Regions from separate parts of the Streptomyces sp. NPDC032126 genome, predicted to be linked through region 1. Evidence: riboswitches for the same ligand, from Rfam matches in the RefSeq annotation. Region 1 holds a riboswitch; the other holds the start of a gene.

Region 1 (5,267 bases):
CGGACGCCGGTCGCGGCGGACGTGGTCGCGCTGGGCCCGGAGGTGGGCTGGCGCCCCCTGCTGGAGCACCTGTACGAGGCCAGGGGTGTCCGCCGGCTCATGGTCGAGGGCGGCGGCACCGTCCACACCCAGCTCCTCCAGGAGGGCCTGGCGGACGAACTCCAGCTGGTCCTGGCCCCCCTCTTCGTCGGCACGCCGGACGCCCCCCGCCTCTTCGGCCCCGGCGCCTACCAGCCGGGCCGACTGCGCCTGGTGGAGACCCGCCGGATCGAGGACGTGGTCCTCATGCGCTACGAGCCGACCGCCCCCGGTCCCGGCCCGCTGGCCCACGCCGCCGACCACCACTGGCTGGCCGTGGCCTGCGAGCTGGCGGACCTGTGCCCGCCCTCCCCGACCGCGTTCAGCGTGGGCGCGGTGGTCGTCGCGGCGGACGGCACCGAACTGGCCCGCGGCCACTCCCGCGAGTCCGGCGACCCGGTGGTCCACGCCGAGGAGGCGGCCCTGGCCAAGATCGACCCCGCCGACCCCCGGCTGCCCACGGCGACGGTCTACAGCAGCCTGGAGCCCTGCGCCCACCGCGCCTCCCGCCCCGCACCGTGCGCCGAACTGATCCTGCGGGCGGGCGTACGCCGGGTGGTGACGGCCTGGCGCGAGCCGGACACGTTCGTCACGGCGGCCGATGGAAGCGGGCTGCTGGCGGCGCGGGGCGTCGAGGTGGTCGTCCTCCCGGAGCACGAGCCCACCGCGAAGAGGCCGAACGCGCACCTCCTGGGGTGACCGGCTCACCCCCGTCGTCCACCCCGCGCGCCCGCTGTCTCCCGGCGTGACCCGCGCCTCACCGAGCCGTTTCGCTTTCCGTCCCCCGCATGACGTATGCTGGTTTCACCGACGCGGGGTGGAGCAGCTCGGTAGCTCGCTGGGCTCATAACCCAGAGGTCGCAGGTTCAAATCCTGTCCCCGCTACTGAAGGCCGAGGGCCGGAATCCGAAAAGGGTTCCGGCCCTCGGTGTTTTCTCAGCGCGTGCCGTGACCGGCTCCTCCTCACGCATCGTGACCGTGCGACGCCCCTCCGCATAACATCTGAGTCACCATCAAAAACCGTGAGACTCCTGATGCGGCCTCGATGCCGGGTCAACTCGCCCGTTTTTCACCGGTCCTGGCATGAAAGTCCAGGCCAAAAATGTAGTTGATCAAGTCGAACAGCTTGGAAACCGGCCCCCAGGTCTATTAACGTTCGATAACGCAGCGCGGTCGTCCCAGCCGTCACAAGAGATGGCTCCGTGCGCACGCGCCGAATCCCGCAAGGGAACCGGGGAACCACCACCTTGGGGTGAATCACGCGGACACCGCCGTGCGACAACGGCCGGTTTACGCGCGTAGGAGACCTTCCCGCTCCGAACCCGTCAGCTAACCCGGTAGGCGACGGAAGGAAAGGAGTACGCCCGCGTGGCGTCCAACCGGCCTGCCCCAGAAGCCCCGCTCGCGCCGACTCCGCGGGTCACCGAGACCTTCGGCTACGGCAGCTATCGCACCGACGAGGGCCCCTGGGAGGAGTGGAACCCCACCGCGGACTCCCTTCGCCCCGTGCGTGGCCGGCACCGCGTCGCCAAGCAGCGCGGCGGACTCGCCCGCAGCTCCACGGTTCTCGGCGTCGGCGTCATCGCCGCCGTCGGCGCGGGCGGCATGGCCAGCGCCAACACCGGCAAGCCGCCGGTCTCCATCTCCCTTCCCGACCTGCCCTCCGTCGGCTCCCTCATCTCCGACGACGAGGAGCCCCAGGACAGCGCGCCGACCCTGAGCAGCTTCGCCGCCACCGCGGACGACAGCGCCGAGGGCTCCGCCGACGCCGGCGAGGCCCTGCGCAACCGGATCATGGCGCAGGCCGAGTCGCAGCAGACCCAGGTCGACACCAAGACCCTCGCCGCCGCCGACGCCGCCGCGGCCAAGGCGGAGGCCGACGCCGCCGCCCAGGCCAAGCAGCAGGCCGACGCCGCGGCCGCCGCCGCGAAGAAGCAGGCCGACGCGGAGGCCGCCAAGAAGGCCGAGGCCGAGCGCCTCGCCGCGCTGGCCAAGCAGTACACGCTGCCGACCTCGTCGTACACGATCACCTCGACCTTCGGCCAGGCCGGCTCGATGTGGTCCTCCGGCTACCACACCGGCCTCGACTTCGCCGCCCCCACCGGCACCCTGATCAAGGCCATCCACGGCGGCACGATCACCGAGGCGGGCTGGGCCGGCTCCTACGGCTACCGCACGATCCTCACCCTCGACGACGGCACCCAGCTGTGGTTCTGCCACCAGTCGTCGATCAGCGTGAGCGTCGGCCAGAAGGTCGGCACCGGTGACGTCATCGGCCGCGTGGGCGCGACCGGCAACGTGACCGGCCCGCACCTGCACCTGGAAGTCCACCCGGACGGCCAGTCCGACGGCATCGACCCGATGGCCTGGCTGCGTGGCAAGGGCCTCAACCCCTGAGCCACGCCCCGCTGTCGGAAGAGCGGAATAGCGGAATAGCGGCTCACGGTACGGCCGTTGCAGCTGAGCATGACTTCTCTGCGCAAGCTCGGCTCCTCGGACCTTGAGGTCTTCCCGCTCGCCCTCGGCGGCAACGTCTTCGGATGGACCGCCGACGAGGCGGCCTCCTTCGCCGTCCTCGACGCCTACGCGGCCGCCGGAGGCAACTTCGTCGACACCGCCGACTCCTACTCCGCGTGGGTCGACGGCAACAGCGGCGGCGAGTCCGAGACGATCATCGGCAACTGGGTGCGGGCCCGCGGCAACCGCGACGACATCATCATCGCCACCAAGGTCAGCCAGCACCCCGACTTCCCGGGCCTGTCCGCGGCCAACATCAAGGCGGCCGCCGAGGCGTCCCTGCGCCGCCTGGGCACCGACCGCATCGACCTGTACTACACCCACTTCGACAAGCCCGAGATCCCGGTCGAGGAGATCATCGGCGCGCTGGACGAGCTGGTGAGGGCGGGCAAGGTGCGCCACATAGCCGCCTCCAACATCACCCCCGAGCGGCTGCGGGCCTCCCTGGACTTCTCCGACCGGGAGGGCCTCGCCCGGTATGTGGCCCTCCAGCCCCATTACAACCTCGTCTCCCGCGACACCTACGAGGGCGCCCTGCAGGACCTCGCCGTCAGCGAGGGCCTGGCCGCGGTGCCGTACTACGCCCTGGCGTCGGGCTTCCTCACCGGCAAGTACCGCCCCGGTACGACGGTGGACAGCCCCCGGGCCCAGGGTGCGGGCAGGTATCTCGCATCGGACCGGGGTGTCCGTGTCCTGACCGTCCTGGACGAGATCTCCGCGGCGCACGAGGTCCCGGTGGCCACCGTCGCCCTGGCCTGGCTGGCGGCCCAGTCGAGCGTGGCGGCCCCGATCGCCTCGGCCCGCGTCCCCGACCAGCTCCCGGCCCTGCTGGGGGTGGCGGACCTGAACCTGACGAACGACGAACTGGACCGCCTGACGCGGGCATCGGCGTAAGCCTCCCGCCCGCTCGGTCCAGACCGGTTCACGTGCGATACGGGTTGTACGCGGGATACGGCGCCGCCGGCTGCCCGTACCGGTACCCGTAGCCATGCCACGGCACCACCGGCACCGGCATCGGCGCGACGATCCGCGCCGCGTAGTCGAGGGCCGGGCGGGCGACCTCGCGGCGCCGCCACAGCTCCTGCAACAACTCCCGTTCCCGTACGACGAAGTCCGCGCCGGCATTGCCCAGCCGCCCGCGGTGCCGCAGGAACGCCAGCGAGGTCGCGTACGCCTCGTACTCGGCGACGGCCCGCGCGGCCTGCTTCCCGTACTGCCGCTTGGCCTGCTCGCGGGCGAGTTTCCGGGCCCGCATCGAGCCGAGCGCGACCGGCTCGCCCGGGGTCAGCCATCCGGCGAGGGCGTAGGCGGGCAGCTCGTCGCGCACGGTCTGCAGCTCCCGCTGCCGCGTCCAGATGACCAGCCAGGTCAGGACCGCGAACAGGGGCACCATGAAAGCGCCGTAGACGGCGAAGAACCCGAGCCCGCCGAAGGTCGCGGAGCCGTTCCACAGGGCGTGCATGCCCATGGCGAGCAGCAGCCCGGCCGGCGGCAGCAGCATCCGCCGCGCCCGCTGCCGTTCCGCGGACAGCGCGGCGATGCCGAAGCCGATGCCGGTGAGCACGGTGAACAGGGGGTGCGCGAAGGGGGACATGATCACGCGCACGAAGAAGGTGGCGGCGGTGACGGACGCGATGCCGCTGTCGCCGGTGACCTGGTCGGTGCCGAAGGCGTTGCCGAGATAGAGGATGTTCTCGGTGAAGGCGAAGCCGGTGGCGGTGATGCCGGCGATCACCACGCCGTCGACGATCCCGGTGAAGTCCCGTCTGCGGAACAGGAAGACGAGGAGGATGGCGGCCGCCTTGGCGGACTCCTCCACGATGGGCGCGATGACGGTCGCACCGAGCGTGTCCGCGCTGGCCGGATCGGCGGTGGACGTGGCGATCCACTTGGTGGCGAAGCTGTTGGCGACGATCGCGATGAGCGCGGCCGCGCAGGCTCCCCAGGCGAAGGCGAACATCAGATTGCGCCAGGGCCCGGGCTCGACCCGGTCGAGCCAGCGGAAGGCGGCTATGAGCAGCGGTACGGGCAGGACGGCGAGCCCGAGCCCGACGAGGAAGCCCTGGGTGCCGGTCTGTTCCCGCACGAGGGCGAGAATGACCAGCCCGGATATCGCGAGCAGGGTGATGAGGGCGCCGTACCGCACCCATCGGCGCTGCCACCAGTGCGCGTGCCGAAGAGCACCGTCACCGGCGGGACCGCTGGGGGGTGTCGGGTACGACGGGTACGGGGGACTGATGGCCACGGCATCGACCCTAACGAGGGATGGCCGCGCCCGCGATGGTGCCGGGAGCGGGGCGGGGATCGGTCAGCGGTGCTGGACCCGACGGAAGAGCAGGTCGTGCACCACATGGCCCTTGTCCAGTCCCTGTCCCTCGAAGCGGGTCAGGGGCCGGAAGTCGGGCCGGGGCGCGAACCCGCCGTCGGCTTGGGTGTTGTCGAAGTCGGGGTGGGCGCTCAGCACGTCGAGCATCTGCTCGGCGTACGGCTCCCAGTCGGTCGCGCAGTGCAGGATCGCGCCGGGCCTGAGCCGGGACGCGGCGAGCGTGAGGAACTCCGGCTGGATCAGCCGCCGCTTGTGGTGCCGCTTCTTGGGCCAGGGGTCGGGGAAGTAGACGCGCAGCCCGTCGAGGGAGTCGGGGGCGAGCATCTCGCGGAGCAGGATGATCGCG
Region 2 (5,267 bases), on a different contig from region 1:
GTAACCGCGGTCGGGGCGCAGGCCCATCTCGTTCATCTGGTACACGATGCGGCGGTGCACCGGCTTGAGACCGTCGCGGGCGTCCGGAAGCGCGCGGGAGTAGATGACCGAGTACGCGTACTCGAGGAAGGAGCCCTGCATCTCGTCGACGACGTCGATGTCGAGGATCTTCTCCTCGAAGGCGTCGTCGGGCGGCGGGGTCTTCGTGCTGCGGCGGGCCATCGCTGCCGGCTCCTTGCTGAAGCGTGTGACGGGATCTGACGCGGACCATTGTGGACCGTGGCACTGACAACCCGGGCCAGGACCCGGTCACGGCCGCCCGGCCCGGCTCGCGGGATCACCTCCCCGCGGCTGCCCGCAGGCTACGCGATCCGCTCTCGGCGTATGTCCCGCGGGAACTTCGCCGACTGTCCGCACGCTTGCATACAGTGACAGGACCGGCAGGAAATCCGCGGTTCGATGACCGCGTCAGCGATCGAAGGGACGTACATGCCCATGGGTCACACGGCCACAGCCCAGGCAGGCTCCGGGGGCCTGACAGCGACCGAGCACCGCCTGGCCAACGGCCTGCGCGTGGTGCTCTCAGAGGACCACCTGACCCCGGTCGCGGCGGTGTGCCTCTGGTACGACGTCGGTTCGCGCCACGAAGTCAAGGGGCGTACCGGCCTTGCTCACCTTTTCGAGCACTTGATGTTCCAGGGCTCCGCCCAGGTCAAGGGCAACGGTCACTTCGAGCTGGTGCAGGGCGCCGGCGGCTCGCTCAACGGCACCACCAGCTTCGAGCGCACCAACTACTTCGAGACCATGCCCGCCCACCAGCTGGAGCTCGCCCTCTGGCTGGAGGCCGACCGCATGGGCTCCCTGCTGGCCGCCCTGGACGACGAGTCGATGGAGAACCAGCGCGACGTCGTGAAGAACGAGCGCCGCCAGCGCTACGACAACGTCCCCTACGGCACGGCGTTCGAGCGGCTGACCGCCATGGTCTACCCCGACGGCCACCCCTACCACCACACGCCGATCGGCTCCATGGCCGACCTGGACGCGGCCACGCTGGAGGACGCCCGCACGTTCTTCCGCACCTACTACGCGCCCAACAACGCCGTCCTGTCCGTCGTCGGCGACATCGATCCAGAGCAGACGCTCGCCTGGATCGAGAAGTACTTCGGCTCCATCGCCACGCACGACGGCAAGCCCGCGCCGCGCGACGGCACGCTGCCCGAGATCATCGGCGAGCAGCTGCGCGAGGTCGTCGAGGAGGAGGTCCCGGCCCGCGCCCTGATGGCCGCCTACCGCCTGCCCGCCGACGGCACGCGCGCGTGCGACGCCGCCGACCTCGCCCTCACCGTCCTCGGCGGCGGCGAGTCCTCCCGCCTCTACAACCGCCTGGTGCGCCGCGACCGTACGGCGGTGGCGGCCGGCTTCGGTCTGCTGCGGCTCGCCGGGGCGCCCTCCCTGGGCTGGCTGGACGTGAAGACGTCCGGTGACGTCGAGGTGCCGGTCATCGAGTCCGCCATCGACGAGGAGCTCGCCCGCTTCGCCGCGGAGGGCCCCACGACCGAGGAGATGGAGCGCGCCCAGGCCCAGTTGGAGCGCGAGTGGCTGGACCGCCTGGGCACGGTCGCCGGCCGCGCCGACGAACTGTGCCGGTACGCCGTGCTGTTCGGCGACCCGCAGCTCGCCCTGACCGCCGTCCAGCGCGTGCTGGACATCACGCCCGAGGAGGTGCGCGAGGTCGCCCAGGCCCGCCTGCGCCCCGACAACCGCGCGGTGCTGGTCTACGAGCCGATCGCCCCGGAGCACGTCGAGGACGTGGAAGGCACCGAAGACCCGGAGTCCGCGGCCACCGTGGAAGCCGACGACAACGAGGAGGCGGCCAAGTGACCGAGCTCGCCACGATGGAGTTCCACCCCCGGCCGCAGGCGGGCGAGGCCAAGCCGTGGGCGTTCCCGGCCCCCGAGCGCGCCACGCTCGACAACGGCCTGACGGTCCTGCACTGCCACCGCCCCGGCCAGCGGCTCGTCGCCGTGGAGGTCCTCCTCGACGCCCCCCTGGACGCCGAGCCGGCCGGCCTCGACGGTGTCGCCACGATCATGGCGCGGGCCTTCTCCGAGGGCACCGACAAGTACTCCGCCGAGGAGTTCGCCGCCGAGCTGGAGCGCTGCGGAGCCACGCTCGACGCCCACGCCGATCACCCCGGCGTCCGGCTCAGCCTGGAGGTGCCGGTCTCCCGTCTGCCCAAGGCGCTCGGGCTGCTCTCCGACGCCCTCAGGGCGCCCGCCTTCGCCGACAGCGAGATCGAGCGCCTGGTGCGCAACCGCCTCGACGAGATCCCGCACGAGCTGGCCAACCCGTCCCGGCGGGCCGCCAAGGAGCTCTCCAAGGAGCTGTTCCCGGCGACCGCGCGCATGTCGCGGCCGCGCCAGGGCACCGTGGAGACGGTCGAGGCCATCGACTCCGCCGCCGTGCGCGCCTTCTACGAGAGGCACGTCCGTCCCGCCACCGCCACCGCCGTGGTCGTCGGCGACCTCACCGACGTCGACCTCACCGCGCTCCTCGACGACACCCTGGGCGACTGGAGGGGCTCCGCGGGCACCCCCCGGCCCGTGCCGCCGGTGACCGCCGACGACACCGGCCGCGTGATCATCGTGGACCGGCCCGGCGCCGTCCAGACGCAGCTGCTGATCGGCCGGATCGGTCCCGACCGGCACGCGCGCGTGTGGCCCGCGCAGGTGCTCGGCACGTACTGCCTCGGCGGCACCCTCACCTCCCGGCTGGACCGCGTCCTGCGCGAGGAGAAGGGCTACACCTACGGCGTGCGCGCGTTCGGCCAGGTGCTGCGCTCCGCGCCGGACGGTTCGGGCGCCGCGATGCTCGCCATCAGCGGCTCCGTCGACACGCCCAACACCGGCCCCGCGCTCGCGGACCTGTGGACGGTGCTGCGCACGCTCGCCGAGGGCGGACTGACCGACGCCGAGCGCGATGTCGCGGTGCAGAACCTCGTCGGCGTGGCGCCGCTGAAGTACGAGACGGCCGCCGCCGTCGCGGGCACGCTGGCCGACCAGGTCGAGCAGCACCTGCCCGACGACTACCAGGCGACGCTCTACCAGCAGCTCGCCGCCACCGGCACCGTCGAGGCCACCGCGGCGGCCGTGAGCGCCTTCCCGGTGGACCGGCTGGTGACGGTCCTCGTCGGTGACGCCGCGCAGATCAAGGAGCCCGTCGCGGCCCTCGGCATCGGCGAGGTGAAGGTCGTAGCGGCCGAGTAGCCCGTGAAGGGGCCCCGGCGGACGGACGCGTCCTCCGGGGCCCCTTGATGTCCAACGATGTCCGAAGACAACCGAATTGGGGGAGAGATTGCCTGTCTGACCTGTGGCATGCGCTACAAAAGCCCCACTCCGTTTGGGAATCGAAGGGCGCGGCCTCTAGCGTCGTCCGGGCTGTTCGTCAGGCAGTGCGCCGCGCCCGCGGCACCGGACAGTCATCGCCGAGTCCCCGTACGGCGCGAGCCAGGGGAGCCGGGGACCCACTTGTGCAGTCCCTGGGGTGAATCGGGCGCCCGCGTGTGAAGGCGAGGGGGCCCGTAGGAGACCTTCCTGCTCCGAACCCGTCAGCTAACCCGGTAGGCGAGAGGGAAGGAAAGGACCGCTCGACTTCATGGCGTTCAGCTGCGCCACCGGTAAGCACCGTCGTCCCAGCCGGATGAAGCGCACCACCGCCCGCGCGGCGGGCATCGCGGCGCTCACCACCACCGGCGTCATGGCCACCGTGGCCTCCCCGGCCCTCGCCGCCGAGACCTCCGCCGAGCAGACCGGGCTGATCCCCGTCGTCGCCGTGAACGACGACGCCGCCCAGCAGATCGACGACCAGGCCGCCGCCCAGAAGCAGGCCGCCGATCAGGAGATCGCCCGCCAGAAGGCCGTCGCCAGGGCCAAGGCGGAGCGCCTGGCCAAGGAGCGCGCCGCCCGCGAGGCCGAGCGCCGGCGCCTCAACGCCTACGTGCTGCCGATCACCGGCTCCTACATCTCCACCGGCTACAGCGCCGGCGGCTCCCTTTGGTCCTCCGGCAGCCACACCGGCGTCGACTTCCACGCCGCGAGCGGCACTCCCGTGCACGCGGTCGGCTCCGGCACGGTCGTCGAGGCGGGCTGGGGCGGTGCCTACGGCAACCAGGTCGTGATCCGCATGGATGACGGCACGTACACCCAGTACGGCCATCTGTCGTCCATCGGCGTGTCCGTGGGCCAGCGGGTCACCCCGGGCCAGCGCATCGGCCACTCCGGCGCGACCGGCAACGCCACCGGGCCGCACCTGCACTTCGAGGCCCGCACCACCCCGGAATACGGCTCGGACATCGACCCGGTCGCCTACCTCCGCAAGCACGGCGTGAACGTCTGACGACGGACGGCGACAGATCGTACGGCCCCGGCTCTCCGAGCCGGGGCTTTCGTCGTTTCGGACGCCCCGCTGTCCAAAAAATATCCATGGATTCCGGCCCGCCATCGGAAATTCCGGCTCATTGCATTAGAGTCGCTGAACACGTCTATCGTCGACGTTTCACGGGGATTAATGCGGAGGTCGGTCATGCGCGTTCCTGCGCACTCGGTGTGCACGGCCATTCGGGACGACATCGTCGCGGGTGTCTACGAGCGCGGCAGCCGGCTCACCGAAGAACTCCTCGCGCGCCGCTACGGCGTCTCGCGCGTCCCCGTCCGTGAGGCGCTGCGCACGCTGGAGGCGGAGGGCTTCGTCGTCACCCGGCGGCACGCGGGCGCGTGCGTGGCCGAGCCGACCGAGCAGGAGGCCGCCGACCTGCTGGAGATGCGGCTGCTCCTGGAGCCGCTCGGTGCCTCCCGGGCCGCCCAGCGGCGCACCGAGGCCCATCTGAAGGTCCTGCGCGGCCTCGTCCGGCTGGGTCAGGAGCGGGCCAGGAGGGGCAACAGCGAGGATCTGCGCTCGCTGGGCGGCTGGTTCCACGAGACGCTCGCCCAGGCCTCCGGCAGCCAGGCCCTGGCGTCGACGCTCACCCAGCTCCGCCACAAGATCGCCTGGATGTACTCCGTGGAGGCCCCCGCCAGCCCGGTGGACTCCTGGGCGGAGCACGGCGCGATCGTGGACGCGGTGGCGCGCGGCGACGGCGAGCGCGCGCGTGCGGTCACGGCGCTGCACACCGAGCGTTCGACCCTCGCCCACCGGTTGCGTTTTTCCGGCGGCGGCGACCGCGCCGACCGTGTGAGGACTTCGCAACATCCCGTAAACATCTCGGGCCT

The links. A riboswitch is a leader RNA that binds a small molecule or an ion and turns the genes downstream of it on or off. The one in region 1 is predicted to bind cyclic di-AMP.
Region 2: another riboswitch for cyclic di-AMP. It lies ahead of ACZ5NW_RS00505 (M23 family metallopeptidase); the one in region 1 lies ahead of ACZ5NW_RS13030 (M23 family metallopeptidase).

What each region holds. Positions count from the first base shown of each region.
Region 1 covers NZ_JBVIMA010000003.1:19,082-24,348, reverse strand. Annotated here, with positions in the region: gene ACZ5NW_RS13040 (dihydrofolate reductase family protein) at 1-777, shown strand, start outside; tRNA gene ACZ5NW_RS13035 (tRNA-Met) at 890-963, shown strand; cyclic di-AMP (ydaO/yuaA leader) riboswitch at 1,280-1,439, shown strand; gene ACZ5NW_RS13030 (M23 family metallopeptidase) at 1,447-2,475, shown strand; gene ACZ5NW_RS13025 (aldo/keto reductase) at 2,545-3,489, shown strand; gene ACZ5NW_RS13020 (PrsW family intramembrane metalloprotease) at 3,518-4,840, opposite strand; gene trmB (tRNA (guanosine(46)-N7)-methyltransferase TrmB) at 4,904-5,267, opposite strand, start outside.
Region 2 covers NZ_JBVIMA010000001.1:122,315-127,581, forward strand. Annotated here, with positions in the region: gene ACZ5NW_RS00490 (DNA gyrase/topoisomerase IV subunit A) at 1-222, opposite strand, end outside; gene ACZ5NW_RS00495 (M16 family metallopeptidase) at 490-1,881, shown strand; gene ACZ5NW_RS00500 (M16 family metallopeptidase) at 1,878-3,266, shown strand; cyclic di-AMP (ydaO/yuaA leader) riboswitch at 3,473-3,641, shown strand; gene ACZ5NW_RS00505 (M23 family metallopeptidase) at 3,655-4,395, shown strand; gene ACZ5NW_RS00510 (GntR family transcriptional regulator) at 4,582-5,267, shown strand, end outside.